2 regions of the Mesorhizobium sp. M0909 genome follow, and region 2 is predicted to be linked to the other one. Evidence: predicted binding sites of a transcription regulator. Region 2 holds the regulator's gene; the other holds the start of a gene.
What was found. Region 2 encodes LexA, which represses DNA repair genes until DNA is damaged. Its sites were predicted from a motif close to TGTTCNNNNTGTGTTCNG; they were not measured.
Positions count from the first base shown of each region.

Region 1: a site for LexA is predicted at 2,927-2,944, ahead of NKH83_RS23945 (2'-5' RNA ligase family protein). Genes of this name have one in related genera too.

Region 1 covers NZ_JAMYOA010000017.1:78,929-87,625, reverse strand. Annotated here, with positions in the region: gene NKH83_RS23960 (ABC transporter substrate-binding protein) at 1-911, shown strand, start outside; gene NKH83_RS23955 (cupin domain-containing protein) at 1,087-1,695, shown strand; gene NKH83_RS23950 (ABC transporter ATP-binding protein) at 1,685-2,770, shown strand; gene NKH83_RS23945 (2'-5' RNA ligase family protein) at 2,987-3,622, shown strand; gene NKH83_RS23940 (SnoaL-like domain-containing protein) at 3,737-4,090, shown strand; gene NKH83_RS23935 (SRPBCC family protein) at 4,182-4,661, opposite strand; gene NKH83_RS23930 (ArsR/SmtB family transcription factor) at 4,664-5,014, opposite strand; gene NKH83_RS23925 (ArsC family reductase) at 5,187-5,540, shown strand; gene NKH83_RS23920 (DUF488 domain-containing protein) at 5,602-5,967, opposite strand; gene NKH83_RS23915 (aminopeptidase) at 6,007-7,263, opposite strand; gene NKH83_RS23910 (LysR family transcriptional regulator) at 7,475-8,365, opposite strand; gene NKH83_RS23905 (DUF1330 domain-containing protein) at 8,517-8,697, shown strand, end outside.
Region 2 covers NZ_JAMYOA010000012.1:4,564-13,260, forward strand. Annotated here, with positions in the region: gene NKH83_RS19025 (ComEC/Rec2 family competence protein) at 1-1,929, shown strand, start outside; gene lexA (transcriptional repressor LexA) at 1,923-2,657, opposite strand; gene kynU (kynureninase) at 3,099-4,346, shown strand; gene NKH83_RS19040 (hormone-sensitive lipase) at 4,443-5,273, shown strand; gene NKH83_RS19045 (molybdopterin molybdotransferase MoeA) at 5,281-6,486, opposite strand; gene moaC (cyclic pyranopterin monophosphate synthase MoaC) at 6,486-6,986, opposite strand; gene trpC (indole-3-glycerol phosphate synthase TrpC) at 6,988-7,800, opposite strand; gene trpD (anthranilate phosphoribosyltransferase) at 7,805-8,697, opposite strand, start outside.

The DNA.
Region 1 (8,697 bases), on a different contig from region 2:
CCGCGCACCCCGACGGTGTCGAAGCCTCGATGTTTGGCGACGACGATGACGCTTTCACCAAGGTCAAGGCCGGCTTCCGCCCCGATATCGCGCACCCATGCTATGACAAGGTGGCGCGCTGGAACAAGGAAGGCCTGCTGCAGCCGATCGACACCAAGCGCATCAAGAACTGGGATTCGATCTTCCCGGTCTTCAAGAACCTGCCCGACCTGCAGGCCGGCGACGGCAAGGTCTGGATGGTGCCGTGGGACTGGGGCAACACCTCGATCCTCTACCGCACCGATCTGGTGAAGAACCCGGAAGCCAGCTGGAACCTGCTTTGGGACAAGCAATATGCCGGGCGTATGGCGACCATCGATGCCGTCCACGACACACCGGTGGTGGCGGCCCTTCTCGCCGGCGTCAATCCATTCGACATGACACCGGAACAGATGGACAAGGTGGCAGAAAAACTTCGCGAGCAGCGCCCGCTGCTCTCGAACTACACCACCGACATGACCTCGGTCGAACAGGCATTGGCAAGCGGGCAGCTGGTCGCGGCCATGACCTGGAACGCCTCGGCCACCTCGCTGAAGAAGCAGGGCGTGCCTGTGGAGTTCATGAAGCCGAAAGAAGGCATGCTGACCTGGGCTTGCGGCTTCGTCATGCTCAAGGACGCCAAGAACGTCGACCTAGCCTATGACTTCATCAACAGCCGGCTGGAGACGGATTCCGGAAAGTATCTGATCCAGGCCTACGGCTATGGAAGCTCGATCAGCTCGGCTTTCGCCGCCGTGCCGAAGGAGGAGTTGGAGAAACTGCAGCTGCCTTCCGATCCCGAGGTGATGCTGAAGACCACGATCTTTACCGGGCCGATGAAACAGAATGACGAACTCGCCAAGATGTTCGAGAAGGTCAAGGCAGGCGGCTGAGTTCGTACTTCCTTCTCCCCTTGCGGGAGAAGTGTCGCCGAAGGCGACGGATGAGGGGTGTTCCAGATGGCACCGACGGCACTCCGGCCAACACCCCTCATCCGTCTCGGCACTTCGCGTCGATCCACCTTCTCCCACAAGGGGAGGGAAAACCTTACCAAACAAGGACGAACGAATGGACATGCTGGACGAAGCGGCTGAGAAGCCGAAGGACGACGCCGACGTCAGGGTCGGCCGGCGCGTGCGGGCGCTCAGGCTGGAGCGCAATCTCTCGCTGGCCGAACTCGCCGCCAAAGCCGGTGTGTCGATCGGTGCGCTGAGCCAGATCGAGCGCGGCATGTCGTCATTGCGGGTGCGAGTGATCTGGCCGCTCGCCGCCGCACTCGACATCGAGCCGTCGGCGCTGATCGTTGACGGCAACGATGCCGGCAACGATCTTTATTGCGTGCGCGCCAACAGCCGGCGTCAGATCCCGGTCAAGTCGGAAGGCATCGCCAAGGCGCTGCTGTCGCCGCCGGCTGCCACGCTGACCGGCATGCTGGTGACGGTGGAAGCCGGTGGCGGCACCGCCGAAGCCTACGCCCATGCCGGCCATGAATTCGGCTTCGTACTGTCGGGCGAGGTCGAGCTGGTGGTCGATTCGACCAGATACGGGCTGAAGGCCGGTGACAGCTTCGCCTTCAAGAGCACCTTGCTGCATGCCTTCCGCAATCCGGGCAGCGAGCGCTGCCAGATCCTGTGGGTCAACACCACCAAGCCGTCCGAGGTTCGCGATGGCGCCTGATCCGCTCGTCCGGCTGGACAAGGTCTCCAAGATTTTCCCCGGCGGCATCGTCGGGCTCGACACCGTCGATCTCGATATTTCGCGCGGCGAGTTCCTGACCCTGCTCGGACCGTCCGGCTGCGGCAAGACCACCAGCCTGCGGGTCATCGCTGGTTTCGAAAGCCCGTCGAGCGGCAGGGTCCTGCTCGAAGGGCGCGACATCACGGGGCTCAGGCCCTTCGACCGCCCGGTCAACACCGTATTCCAGGACTACGCGCTGTTTCCGCACATGAACGTCGCCGAAAATGTAGGCTTCGGCTTGTCGCTGCGCAAGCTCGCGGGTGCCGAACAGGCAAAGCGCGTCGGCGCAGCGCTCGACATGGTCGGCCTTGCCGACAAGCTCGGCGCCCGCGTGTCCGAATTGTCGGGTGGCCAGCGCCAGCGCGTCGCGCTTGCCCGCGCCATAGTCTGCGAACCGCGCGTGCTGCTGCTCGACGAGCCGCTGTCGGCGCTCGATGCGCATCTGCGCGAACAGATGCAGGTCGAGTTGAAGCGCCTGCAGTCGCGCCTCGGCACCACTTTCGTCATGGTCACGCATGACCAGACCGAGGCGCTGTCGATCTCTGACCGCATCGTCGTCATGAACAAAGGCCGCATCGAGCAGATCGCGCCGCCGGCGACCCTCTACGACCGGCCCGCCACCAAATTCGTCGCCAGCTTCATCGGCACGATGAACCTTCTGCAGTCGCGCTTTGTCGGCCGCGACGGCGAGCGCTTGCGGTTCGCCGCCGGCGCCCTGCCGCTGGAAGCGGTTTCGGAGACGGGCGAATTGCCTGGCGAGGGCACGGTGCGCACCATCGGCGTGCGTCCGGAGGATCTTTTGGCGACGACCGAGGCCACGGCCGGCACTGTACCGGTGCGGGTGAACAGCATCGTCTTCCACGGCCGCACCTTGCGCCTTCATGCAGAGCTGGGGCAGGGGACACAGGTGGTGATCGACGCGCCACGCCCGACAGAGGGTTTTCAATTCAGCGTCGGCGATGTGGCGCATATCAGCCTGCGCCGCGGCGCCAACTGCCCTATGCTGCCCAGCTAGTCTGATTTTCAACTTCCAGAAAACCGGAGTGTTCCCCACATTATCGGCAACGGCGGCGCAGACTTCGAATTCCTGCTCGGCAGGGCTTCCTCGACCGCTGAAATCGCGGGTGTTGGCGCGGAACGCATTCAGCGCCCGTTGCGTTTCCATTTGACGAGTTCTCTGTTTGTTCTAAATCTCTCGGTCGGATACAATTTGCCGGACGAGAGATCAATTATGAGTGGGCAACCTGCATTCGGAACCGCGAACAACGGCCAGACCTTTTTCCGATGGGAGGGGTCCAAGCGACGTTTCGACGACCGCATATTCTTCGCCATCTTGGCTGAGAGCGCGGTCGCTGGTCCCTTGGCGCGAAAGGCTATCGCCTTGGATCGAGAGTTAGGGCTGCAAGGCTGGTTTGTTCCGGAAAACCACATCCATATCTCGCTCGTCGGCCTCGGTGACCATGATGGGTATCCGGAAAAGCTGGTTGAAATCGCTCGGCATATCGGCTCGATGATCGTTGCAAAACCGTTCGATGTTTCTTTCGATCGCCTGACGGCTTTTGGTGGTGGTTCGCTGGTTCTGCGCAACGGTGACAGCAATCCAGCGCTCCAAGAATTCTGGCGCAATCTCACCGCTCTGATTTCCGACAGCCCGCTAAAGCTCTTTCTCACGAAGTCCATTGAACCGCATGTTACGCTGCTTCGTGACGAAGTCCGTGTCCCCAGGATTCGCGAACGGTCGATTGATCCAATTGGCTGGACAGTCCGGGATTTTGTGCTGATCCACAGTGTAATCGGCAAGGGGATTTACCGCGAGAGCGCACGTTGGCAATTGAACGGCCAAGACGATGCCTTGGCCGGGATGTAGAGCCCCCGCACGATATTCATCATCCTGACATGGTATGTCAGCTGTCTCGGGATTGACGATGGCAGGCCAGCACGCGACCCGCTACTTCCAATGCGTCTTAACAGGAGGAACCCCATGACGATCACGGAAATTGCCAAGGATTTCACCGAGCTCCTCAAGCAGGGCGATCACCAAGGTGCTGCTGAGAAGTATAATGCCGACGACGTCGCCAGCTACGAAGCCATGGAGGGGCCGATGGCCGTCTCCCGTGGCAAGGACGCTCTGAAGCAAAAGAACCAGTGGTGGCAAGAGAACAACGAAGTGCATGGCGGTTCGGTCGAGGGCCCATATGTCAACGGCGACCAGTTCGCAGTGCGCTTCAAGTTTGACATAACGCCCAAAGCTACCGGCGAACGTGCCACCATAGATGAGGTTGGTCTGTACACGGTCAAGAACGGCAAGATCACCGAAGAGCGGTTCTACTATTGAGGCCGGAAATACCACCGGCTTCCGGGAGCCGCTGCAAGGTTGAACAATAAGCATGGCGGCCGGGAGGATGACCTGGCCGTCTTCGAGAGGCTCAGATCGTTTTGACATAGCCCGCCAACTGATTCGCCACCGTGCCCCAGCCGTCGTAGAAGCCCATCTCCTCGTGGCTGTTGCGCGTGGCTTCGTCGCGGTGGATGGCGGTCGCGGTGTAGCGCGTCGCCTCGCCCCGCGATTGCAGCGATATGACGGCTGTGATGAATGGGTCGCCTGACGGCCGGTAGCCTGGCAGCAGCGCATCGGTCCACACCAGCCGCTCGTCCTGGACGATCTCGAGGTAGCAGCAACGCCTGTCGTTGACTTGCCTGCCGTCGGGCGACTGCATGCGGGTGCGGAACAGGCCGCCGGGCCGCAGGTCGATCTCGCAATCGGTGATGATCCACGGCTTCGGCGTGAACCATTGGCGGACATGCTCGGGCTTCGTCAAGGCCATCCACAGCAGTTCGCGCGGCGCCTCGATCGACCGTTCGAGCACGAGGTCGAGCTTCGGATCGGGTTGGAACAACGGAGCCATGTTCATCTGTCTTTCTCCTTGAGTTTCAGCACGTAGTCGTCGAACTGGTCGAGACGGCGCTCCCACAGCGCCCGCTGCTCGGCCAGCCAGTTTTCCGCGAGCTTCAGCGGCTCCGGCGCGAGCCGGTAGGTCCTGACGCGGCCTGCCTTCTCCGAATGCACCAGCCCGCAGCCTTCCAAAACCCTGAGATGCTCGATGAAGGATGGCAGGGCCATCTCGAACGGCTGGGCAAGCTCGCTGACCGAGGCGGGGCTTCGGTTCAGTCGCTCGACCACGCGTCGCCGGGTCGGATCGGCGAGCGCCCGGAAAATGCCGTCGACGGGCGGGGGGCTTTCGGTCTGCAGGCTCGTCATAGTCGTTTCCTTGCCTCGGCCATTCCGTGTGACCAGAGCTAGCTTAGAAACACTTAGGGAAATTCCTTACTATTGGCAAGGGCGAAAATCATGGATGCCTGGCAAGCCGCTGGAAAACTGAGAGGTGCGGTTTTAGGGTGCCGTCAGATTCGACCGGCCCGAGGATTCGTTTTTGACGATCACCATGTATGGCATCACCAATTGCGACACGATCAAGAAGGCCCGTTCCTGGCTGGCGAGCCATGATGTTGCCTATCGCTTTCATGACTACAGGGTCGACGGGCTGGATGCGGATCGGCTGAACGGCTGGTCAGGCAAGGTCGGTTGGGAAATTCTGCTCAACAAGGCGAGCACGACGTTTCGCGAACTGTCGGAGGAGGACAGGATGGGCCTGGATGAAAGGAAGGCCAAGGCGCTGATGCTGGCAAAGCCGACGATGATCAAGCGTCCGGTGCTGGAACTTGGCGATAGGATTCTCGTCGGGTTCAAGCCCGATGTTTATCAGCAGGCGGTTGGCGGGAAGTAGAACCGACCGACCGCCATCCGTCGCGCCCCCCTCTGTCCTGCCGGCATGAATATCGATCGTATCAGACGCTTGTGGTTTTCCCATGCAAATAGCTTGCCAGCGCGACCGCATTATTATGGGCCTCGTCATGCGCGCCGTAGAGCAGCGTCACCTTGCCCTCACGCAGCAAGGCGCGCAGTTCCGCCACCGCCTCGCCGTTCCGGTCGAGCTCATCGCTGTATCGCCGCTGGAACTCCGCCCAGCGCGCCGGCTCATGGCCAAACCATTTGCGCAACGCGTCGCTTGGCGCGATGTCCCTCAGCCATAGCGTCAGCGCCGCGTCCTGCTTGGCGATGCCGCGCGGCCATATGCGATCCACCAGCACCCGCTGCCCGTCATCGGGCGCCGGCGGCTCATAGATGCGCTTGACCGCGAGTTCCATTGCCAACCCCGCATGCGTCACAGGCGCGGCTGCGTGCTGGTGCTCTTAAACCCACTCGCCCTTGCGCATCACCGGCACGCGGCTGCTGTCCTTGTGGACGCCGTCTACATCGATCTTGTCCGAACCGATCATCCAGTCGATGTGGATGAAACTCTTGTTGCCGCCGTGCGCCGCGATCTCGTCCTGGCTGAGCGAGGCGCCGTCGACAAAGCACTTCGAGTAGCACTGGCCAAGCGCGATGTGGCAGGCGGCGTTCTCGTCGAACAGCGTGTTGAAAAACAGCAGCCCGCTCTTGGCGATCGGCGAGGAGTGCGGCACCAGCGCCACCTCGCCGAGACGGCGCGAGCCTTCGTCCGTATCGAGCACCTTCTGCAGCACATCCTCACCTTTCGAGGCCTTGGCCTCGACGATGCGGCCCGCCTCGAAACGCACCGCAATGCCGTCGATCAGCGTGCCCTGGTAGGACAGAGGCTTTGTACTCGTGACATGACCTTCGACGCGCCTTGCATGCGGCGTGGTGAAAACCTCTTCGGTCGGGATGTTCGGGTTGCAGGTGATGCCGTTCTTGGCGGTCGAGGCGCCGCCCATCCACTCGTGGCCGTCGGCCAGCCCGACGGTCAGGTCGGTGCCGGGGCCGGTGAAATGCAGTGCGTGGAAATTGTGGCCGTTCAGCCATTCGGTGCGGCTCTTCAACGCCGCATTGTGCGCCGTCCAGTTGCCGATCGGGTCTTCGACGTCCACCCGCGAGGCGGCAAAGATCGCGTCGGCGAGCTTGGCTACGGCGACGTCTTCGGCATCGTCCGGGAAAACCTGCTTGGCCCACGCCTGATCAGGATAAGCCACAATGTTCCAGTTGATGTCGAAGCCGGTGATCTTCTCCAGCGCCGGCTGATAGGCCATCGAATTCGCCTTGTTGGCACGCGCCACCTTTGCCGGGTCCTGAGAAGAAAGCAGCGAGGGATCCTCGCCGCGCACGGCAAGCCTCGCCGCATTGTTGGCGAAGGCTTTTGCCATGCCTTCATAGAGCCAGCCGGCGGCGCGGTCGAAACCGGCGTCGGCGCCGTAGCGGAAGCGCGCGAGAGTGATCTCGTCGTCGTTGAAGATCGGCGTCACCAGGCCGGCACCTGCCTTGTAGGCGTGCTCGACGATCCGCCGCGTCAGAGGCAGCGCGGCGATAGACGAGGTCAGCACCAGATCCTGACCCGGCTGCAATTGCAGCCCGACCTTGACGGCGACCTCCGCCAGCCTGTCGAGCTTCACCGGGTCGATGGTTGCGGAAACGCCGCGCGAATGTGTGGTCATGATCCTGCCTGCCGTGATTGGGGACTGTGTCTTACATAGACCGGCGCTACCGACCTTTCCACTCTGATGACGCCGGCAGCCCTAGGCCGTGAACTCATAAATTGGGGAAGACTGGGATCGGTGGGAAACGGACGCTCCGGACTTCCTGTACTGGGCGGCTTGGATAGGTGCCATGGTCGTCGAGGTCTGACGACCCTTATTTCAACCGCACTCAGTCGCGGTAGCGCAGCGTTTCCAGCACGAGTGCGAAAGCCGGCGAGTGTTGGCGCCGGCTTGGATAATACAGGTGATATCCCGGCCGGAGGGGGCACCAGTCCTCAAGAACACGCACTAGGCGACCCTCTTCAAGAGGGTAGGCCACCAGATCCTCGGGCAGATAGGCGAGCCCGAATCCCTCAAGGCTGGCCTGACGGATCATCGCGAGGGTGTTGAACGCGGCGTGTCCTTGAACGCGCACCTTCAACTCCCGCCCCTGCTTGCGAAACTCCCACGGTGCAAAGCCGCCTGTGGGCAGTCGCAGGGGTATGCACGCATGATCGGCAAGGTCTTCAGGAGTGACCGGACGGGAGCGGCTTACGAAGTATGAAGGCGCTACAACAACCCCCATGCGGAAGTCTGGCCCAATCCGCGCCGAGATCATGTCCTTGTCCACCTGTTCGCCAAGCCGTACACCCGCGTCGAAGCGATCGGCCGCAATGTCTGCTAAGCCGTAGTCATGGATAATCTCGACCCTGATGTCGGGATAGTCGCGCATGAGCCCGACCATGGCAGGCCAGATGATGGTCTCGCCGGCATGCTCCACGGTGGTGATCCGGACTGTGCCGGCCGGCTTGTCGCGCAGGGCGCTGAGGGCGGCAATCTCGCTTGCAATCTCATCGAACTTGGGAGCGATGCTTCGAAACAGGCGATCCCCCGCTTCGGTGAGCGAGACGCTGCGGGTCGTGCGGGTCAGCAGCCTAACGCCGAGGCGCTCTTCCATCGTCCGGATCGAATAGCTCAGAGCCGACTGCGACAGGCCGAGCATGGCGGCCGCCTTCGTGAAGCTGCGCTCGCGGGCGACGGCGATGAAGGTCAGGAAGTCATCCAGACTGTCGCGACGCATTCATCAATCCCATTTCTAAGCCCATGCAGATTATACCATCTAATTGCATGCCGCTAAAGGAGCTAACTTCCTGACTCAAGGCCAGACGGTCCACCGGAGCAACTCTCCGCCCAATGCCTACCGTCCAACTGGCCCACTGAAGGAGAACAAAATGAAGAAGGTAATCGTCGGCGCGCTCGCCGCCCTCACCATGATCGTGAGCCCGGCCGCCTTTGCTCAGGAAGCGACGGGCGCCGCCCCCCGCGCCTACATGATCGGCAGCTATGACATCAAGGATCAGGCGGTGTTTCAGCAGTACATCGAAGCCGCCTCGCCGCTCGTCACCAAGTATG
Region 2 (8,697 bases):
ACGGGTCGCGTCGTATCGTACGAACCCATGGCTAGCGGCCGCATCAGGCTGACGATCGATGTGATCTCAACCGCCAGGCCGACGCTGCGCTACATGCCGGAACGGGTCCGCATTTCGGCGATGAAGATACCGGCTGAGCTGGCCGCTGGTTCCGAGATCGCCGGCTATGTGCGGTTGCTGCCGCCGACCGGCCCGGTGCGGCCCGACAGCTATGATTTCTCCTTCGACAGCTATTTCGCGGGCATCGGCGGCAGCGGCTTCTTTCTCGGGAATCCGAAAGTCGTGGCGTCGGGCAGCATGCCGCTTGCCGCGCGGCTTTCTTCCGCGATCGAAGACGCGCGCGAATCCATCGCCGACCATATCCGCAGCCGCATCGGCGGCGCCGAGGGCGAGATTGCTGCTGCGCTGATCGTTGGCGTGCGCGCCGGCATTCCCGAGGAGATCAACGAAGCGATGCGGCGTACAGGCATCTACCACATCATCTCCATCTCGGGGCTGCATATGGCGTTGGTCGCCGGCACCATCATGGCGCTGCTGCGCGGTGCCTTTGCGCTGTTTCCCGACTTCTCATCGCGACGGCCGGTCAAAAAATATGCCGCCGCCGCCGCGCTTTTTTCGATTGCGGCGTACCTCGTCTTTTCCGGCATTGTGGTGGCGGCCGAACGCAGCTTCATCATGCTGGCGGTGATGCTCATCGCCGTGCTGTTCGACCGGGCCGCGCTCACCATGCGCAATCTGGCGATCTCGGCCATCGCGGTCATCGTAGTGTCGCCGCACGAGGTGGTCGGTCCGAGCTTCCAGATGTCCTTCGCCGCGACGGCGGCCCTTGTCGGCGCCTATGCCGGCTGGTCCGATTACCGCACCGGCAGGGCCACCACGCCGCCGCCCCGGCGATCGCCGCTACGCTTGGCCACTCGAAAGGTCCTGCTGGGCATGGGCGGCCTGGCGATGACCTCGATCATTGCAGGGAGCGCCACGGCGCTTTTCGCCATATGGCATTTCCAGCGCGTAGCGCCGCTCAGCCTGTTCGCCAATCTGGCCATCATGCCTATCGTCTCACTGGTCGTCATGCCCTTTGCCGTGCTCAGCGCGCTGGCGATGCCGTTCGGCGCGGATGGGCCTTTCCTCTACGTGATGGGCAACGGGCTGACGGCGATGATCGCCCTGTCCGGGTGGATCTCCGAGCGCTCGCCGATCGATGCGGTCGGACTGATTTCGCTGAGATCTGTCCTTTTGGTGACGATCGCCCTCGTCATTGCCAGCATGGCGACGACCTGGTTGCGGCTCGCGGCAATTCCTTTTGCGCTCGCTGGCTTGCTAACGACAACGCAGACGCGCGTACCCGACGTATTGATCTCGGAGGACGCACGGCTGGTCGCGCTGCCGATCGGCAGCGGTGAGCTCGCGGTCAACCGGGCACGCCCGAATGAGTTCACCATCGACAACTGGAAACGCGCGCTCACATCAGAGGCTATCGTCGCGCCGGAAACACCTGGAAAGAACGATCCGCAATTCGACATTGCCGATCCGGCCGACCTACCGCCGGGCATGCCGTTCATTTGCACGGACGGTCTCTGCCTCGCCAGGCATCCATCCGGCGCGATCATTGCGCAAGCCAAGGACCGCGATACCGCACGGCCAGCCTGCGCCTTCGCCAGCTTGATCGTCATCGACGACGCCACCGCCCATAATCCCTGCTACTACGACCGGCTGGTCCTCGTCGTCACCAAACGGCAACTGGCGCGCGCGGGAAGTGCGGCCGTCTATTTCGATCCACAAGCGGCAACACGCGCCGAAATCCGCTTCGCCGTCGAAAAATCATACCGGCCCTGGCACGTGCAGCGGAAATTTTCACGCGCGGCGCGCGGCCTGCCGCCATACCGCAGGGCCGACAATCCAAAAGCCGGCACCAAGGGCGCAACTCAGTAGCGGCGGATCAGCCCAACGAGCTTGCCCTGCACCTTGACCCTGTCTGGTCCGAAGATGCGCGTCTCGTAGGCCGGATTGGCGGCCTCCAGGGCGATCGAGGCGCCCTTGCGGCGGAACCGCTTCAGCGTCGCTTCCTCCTCGTCGACCAAGGCCACCACGATCTCACCGGGGCTCGCCGTATCGGCGTTGCGGATGATCACCGTGTCGCCGTCGAAAATGCCAGCCTCGATCATCGAATCGCCTTTGACCTCGAGCGCATAATGCTCGCCGCCCATGATCATATCCGGCGGCACCGAAATCGAATGCGTCTGGTGCTGGATAGCATCGATCGGCACACCAGCGGCGATGCGGCCCATTACCGGGATCGAAACGGCGGCGACGACATCATCGTCATTGCCGGCTGCAGGGACGCGCGACGATGTCGGCTTGCCCTGCCGAGGGGCACCTTGCCCAAGACTGCCCTGGATGACACTCGGCGAGAACTTGCGTGCCGCATTGAGGCCGGGGGCGATCGAGTCAGGCAGGCGTAGTACCTCCAGCGCACGGGCCCGGTTGGGCAAACGGCGAATGAAGCCGCGCTCCTCCAGCGCCGTAATCAGTCGGTGGATTCCGGATTTGGAAGCCAGGTCGAGCGCTTCCTTCATCTCGTCGAAGGAAGGTGGGATACCGCTTTCCTTCAACCTTTCGTGGATGAACATAAGCAGTTCGTGTTGTTTGCGTGTCAGCATAGCGACCCCCAACAGAATCAGAAAACAAACCCAGAACAGACACTATCTGTTCCAGTTGTGTTCCGCAACTGTTTAAAGTTTAATGAATACGTTAAGGCTCGGGAAACAAACGACGTCCCCTACCGGCGTACCGTATTTTCGCCGCCGCGAGCCTCATCGCCTTGATTCTGCTTTCGTTTGCGCCCTTCTGGCGTCCCGGAAGGGCGCATTGGCATCGGCCGTCCGCCGGCAAAGGGCACGGAAGTGAACCCCTATCGAATGTGCGGTTTGGTCAATGCACCGTGAACGAAACGAACTCAAAGCGCCAACCTCGGGGTTAAGTCCCGGTTTCCACCGCCTGCTGCTTCTCGCCGGTGGAGCCTTGCTACGCGCTACCCGGTAATGGAAGAACAGTTGATGCGTGTCCGGCGTTGCGTTGGATTTTGGGGGAGCAGGCAAATCATGACGGGAATTCCCGATCTCGTGGCCGTAAAGGCGATGGATGCCGCGGATCCGCTGGGCGCGATACGTGACCGCTTTGTGCTGCCGCAAGGAGTGATCTATCTCGACGGCAATTCGCTAGGAGCTGCTTCACGTGCCGCTTTCGATGAACTGTACAAGGCCGCGACCGAAGAATGGTCGCATGATCTCATCCGCGCATGGAACACGGCCGGCTGGTTCAACATGCCGCTTGAACTTGGCGACCAGCTCGGGCGCCTGATCGGCGCCGCGGCCGGCCAGACGGTGGTCTGCGACACGACGTCGGTCAACATCTACAAGCTGTTGCACGCAGCCATGGCCATGCGACCGGAGCGGCAGGCCATCGTCGCCGAGGGCGATAGTTTTCCGACAGACCTCTACATGGCGGAGGGTGTGGTTTCGACGCGAAAAGATGCGCTGCTGCACCTCTCGGGGGTCGACGCGCCGACCATTGAGGAGCTGATCGACGAACGCACCGCCGTGGTGCTGGTCAACCACGTCAACTACAAATCGGGCGAACTGCGCGACATGCCGGCGCTGACGCGCAGGGCCCAGGAAGCCGGGGCGATGATCGTCTGGGATCTCTGCCACACCGCCGGCGCGATGCCAGTCGAACTCGACAAAGCCAACGCCGATTTTGCCGTTGGCTGCACCTATAAATATCTGAATGGCGGCCCGGGCGCGCCTGCCTTCATCTATGCGGCTGAGCGGCATCTTTCCGATATCCAGCAGCCGCTCACCGGCTGGTGGGGCCATGCACGGCCCTTCGCCTTCGAGCCAGGCTATGCGGCCGGCACCGGCATCCGCCGGTTTCTGTGCGGCACCCAGCCGATCCTTTCGATGCGCACGCTGAAGGGCGCGCTCGACGTCTGGGACGATGTCGACATGACTGCGGTGCGCAAGAAGAGCATCGCACTGGCCGATCTGTTCATCGAGCTTGTCGAGGCAAAGTGCGGCGCTTACGGGCTAACGCTCGAAAGCACGCGCGACGGGGAAAAACGCGGCAGCCAGATTTCATTCATGCATGAGCATGGCTACCAGATCATGCGCGCGCTGATCGAACGTGGTGTGATCGGCGATTTTCGCGCGCCATCGACCATGCGCTTCGGCTTCACCCCGCTCTATGTCGGCTATGCCGATGTCTGGCAGGCCGTCGAAGTGCTTGAGGACATCCTGCGCACCGGTGCGTGGAAGGATGCGCGCTTCGCCATCAAGGCGGCTGTCACTTGAGATTCATGCGAGAGCTGGAATCGTGAGGCTGGCGACGACGCGCCGCGCGATGCTCGCGGCTAGGTTGCAAGGCCATATTGCAAGGGAGGGCGCCGGGTGTTCGAACGTCACATTGCCGATTGGGACAACGCCTATGCCAACGGCGCCAACATAGCCGGCAGCGATCGCTGGCCGGCGGCCTGGGTCGAGCCCGCGCAGGTTTTCCGCGAGGCGCTTTCGACCGAGGGCAGGGCGCGGCTCGACCTGGCCTATGGCGATAACCCACGCAACCGGTTCGATCTTTTCCTGCCGGCCACCAAGCCGAAGGGGGTCGTGGTGTTCGTCCATGGCGGCTACTGGATGGCATTCGACAAGAGTTTCTGGTCACATCTTGCCGCGGGCGCTGTTGATCGCGGCTATGCAGTTGCCATGCCGTCCTACACGCTCTGTCCGCAGATACGCATTGGCAGCATCGTCAAGGAAGTCGGCGCGGCGATAGGCAAGGCGGCGGCGATGGTCGCAGGGCCGCTGATGCTGACCGGGCACTCGGCCGGCGGCCATCTTGTTAGCCGGATGGTTACCAGGACGACGCCGCTGGCGCCCGAAGTGGTCCGGCGCGTTCGTCACGTGGTGTCGATCTCGGGGGTGCATGATTTGCGCCCGATCATGCGCACCGGCATGAACGAGACGCTGGCGATCGATGAGGCCGAGGCGCAGGCCGAAAGTCCGGTGCTGCTGCGCCCGATGGAAAAGGCCCGCCTGACCTGCTGGGCCGGCGGCGGCGAGCGCGCCGAATTCCTGCGCCAGAGCGCGTTGCTGGCCAACATCTGGATCGGCCTGGGTGCCGCGACCAGCTCCGTAGTCGAGCCCGACCGGCATCATTTCAACATCATCGACGGTTTGGCCGATCCAGACCATCCGCTGACCCGGACCTTGATTTCGGAGTGAGGCAGGTTCAGCGTAGCATCAGCACGTCGCAGGGGGAGCCCGCCGCCGCAGCAGGCGCGAACGGCGCGCGGACGATCAGCCCGTTGGCATCGGCCAGCATTTTCAGCATCGAGGAGTCCTGGATGCCGAACGGCGTCGCCACGAGCGCACCAGCGTCGTCTGTGACAACAGCCCGCACATAATCTTGCCTGAGATCGTTGGCCGGCATGGCAGCACCGAGCCGTGCCCGACGGATATCCTGCTGAAAGGCGCGGCCGCCGAGCCGTGCCAGCAGCGGCTTCAGGAAGAGCTGAGCGCAGACCAGGCTCGCCACGGGGTTGCCGGGCAGGCCGATGCAGCGAACGTCGCCCAGCCGCCCGAACATCAGCGGCTTGCCCGGTCGCATGGCGATCTTCCAGAAATCGAGCGTCATGCCTTGCCCGGTCAGCACGTCATGGACGAAGTCGTGGTCGCCGACCGAGGCACCGCCCAGCGTGACGATGACGTTCGCGCCAGCCTTCACGGCCTTTTCAACCAATGCCGCGATCGCCTCCCTGCGGTCCGGCGCGATACCGAGGTCGAGCGCCCGCGCATCGACCGACTGTGCGGCGGCAGCGACACCATAGGCGTTAGAGGAGATGATCTGGTCGGGGCCAAGCTCGCTGCCCGGCGGCAGCAATTCGTCGCCGGTGGCGATGATGGCGACCAGCGGCCGTTTGACCACGCCGACCTCGGGGTGATTGGCCGATGCCGCCAGCGACAAGGCGGCCGAATCGAGCAGGCGGCCTTTGGGCAGCAGGACATCGCCCTTGGCGAAATCGAGCCCAAGGCGGCGGATGTTGCGCCCCTGCACCGTCGGCTCTGTCACTTCGACGCTGCCGCCGCCGAGGTCGCGGACGTTCTCCTGGATGACGATAGTGTCGGTGCCTTCGGGAAGCGGCGCGCCGGTAAAGATGCGCACGGCCTGCCGCTGCTGCACCGTTCCGGCAAAGCCGCGTCCGGCCGGCGCTATGCCGATCACCGAAAGCCTTGCGGGTAGGGACGCGATGTCAGCCGCCCGCACGGCATAGCCGTCCATGGCGGAGGCGTTGAACGGCGGCTGGGTGCGGAGCGCCACAACCGGCTCCGCCAGCACGCGGTCGGCGGCATCCAGCAGCGCGACACGTTCGCCCGGCAGCGCAACTGCTCCGTCCAGCAGGCGCTCGAGCGCCTCGGCAACTGGGACCAGCGCCATTAGCGGCCTGCCTCGGTGGCCCCGGTGATCTTGTAGTCGCCGGATTTACCGCCGGTCTTTTCAACCAGCCTGATGCCGGAGATGACCATGGCGCGGTCGACCGCCTTGGCCATGTCGTAGATGGTCAGGCAAGCGACCGAGACGGCACTCAAGGCCTCCATTTCAACGCCGGTCTTGCCAGTGACGCGGGTCAATGCCGTCACCTTCAGGCCGGGCAGTGCGACGTCCGGCTCGATATCGACAGATATCCTGGTCAGCAGCAGCGGATGGCAAAGCGGGATCAGCTCATGCGTCTTCTTGGCCGCCATGATGCCGGCAATGCGCGCGGTGCCCAGCACGTCGCCCTTCTTGGCGTCGCCGGCGAGGATCACGTCCAGCGTCTCGGGCCGCATCGCGACAAAACCTTCCGCGACTGCCGTGCGCACCGTCTCAGCCTTGTCGCCGACATCGACCATGTTGGCTTCGCCCTGCGCGCCAAGATGGGTGAGGGCGGGCGCCATCTCAGACCGCCTCTGCCGGCGCCTTGCCCGTCAACAGCAGGCGCGTTGCCGCAGCCACGTCCTGCTGACGCATCAGGCTCTCGCCGACCAGAAAAGTGGCGATGCCGCTCCGCTCCAGCCGGAGGCAATCGTCATGCGAAAAGATACCGCTCTCGCTGACCAGAAGGCGGTCGGCCGGCACAATCGCTGCCAGCCGTTCCGAGGTCTCCAGGGTAGTTTCGAAGGTCCGGAGATTGCGGTTGTTGATACCGATCAGCCGCGACGACAGCTGCAGCGCGCGTTCCATTTCAGCCTCGTCATGCACTTCGACCAGCGCGTCCATGCCGAGCCCGAAAGCTGTCGCTTCGAGTTCTCTTGCCAACGCGTCGTCGACGCTGGCCATAATGATCAGGATGGCATCGGCGCCCCATGCCCTGGCCTCGTAGACCTGATAGGGGTCGAACAGGAAATCCTTGCGTAAGGTAGGCAACTCGACGGCAGCGCGCGCAGCGGTGAGGAATTCGGGCGCGCCTTGGAAAGAGGGTGTGTCGGTCAGCACCGAAAGGCAGGCGGCACCGGCTTTCGCATAGGCCCTGGCCAGCGCCGGCGGATCGAAATCGGCGCGGATCAGGCCTTTGGATGGGCTAGCTTTCTTGATTTCGGCAATCAGCGCAAACCCGCCGGATTTGCGCGTTGCTTCAAGGGCGGAAAGAAATCCGCGCGGCGCGTCGGCATCCGTCGCCCGTGCCTTGATCTCGACCAATGGCACGCGTGCCTTGGCCGCCGCGATCTCGTCGCGCTTGTAAGCCTCGATCTTGCGCAGGATGTCGGACATGGTTTTAACCGTTCGAAATCTCGACCAGCCTGTCGAGCACTTTCAGCGCGCGGCCGCTGTCGATGGCCTGCGCCGCCGTTACCATGCCGTCGGCAAGCGTCGTCGCCTTGCCGGCTACCACCAGCCCGGCGCCGGCATTCATCAGCACCGTATCGCGAAAGGCGCCAGCGGCGCCGCCCAGCATGTCGCGCAGTGCCTGGGCGTTGTGGGCGGCGTCGCCGCCGCGCAACTCGTCCTTGGTGTGACGCGTCAGCCCGACTGCTTCCGGGGTCAGCACAAAGCTGCGTATCTCGCCGCCGGCCAATTCGGCGACCTGCGTTTCGCCGGTGGTGGTGATCTCGTCATAGCCGTCGCCATGGACGACCCAGGCGTGGTCGGCGCCAAGCTCCTTCAACGTTTCTGCCACCGGCATGATCCATTCGGGCAGGAACACGCCGATCATCTGCCGTCTGACACTGGCCGGATTGGAAAGCGGGCCCAGCAGGTTGAAGATGGTGCGGGTGCCGAGCTCGACCCGGGTCGGGCCGACATGCTTCATCGCCGGGTGATGCGCCGGAGCGAACATGAAGCCAACGCCGGCCTCGTGAATACAGCGGCCGACCGTCTCCGGAGGGATGTCGATCTTGACGCCCAATGCGATCAGCACATCGGCGGCGCCGGTCAGCGAGGACAGTCCGCGATTGCCGTGCTTGGCGACGGGCACGCCGCTGCCGGCGATGACGAAGGCGGATGCGGTCGAAATGTTGACGCTGTGCGAATTGTCGCCGCCGGTGCCGACAATGTCGATGGCGCCCTCGGGGGCTTCGACGCGCAGCATCTTGGCGCGCATGGTGGCGACAGCGCCGGCGATCTCGCTGACGGTCTCGCCGCGCACGCGCAATGCCATCAGGAAGCCGC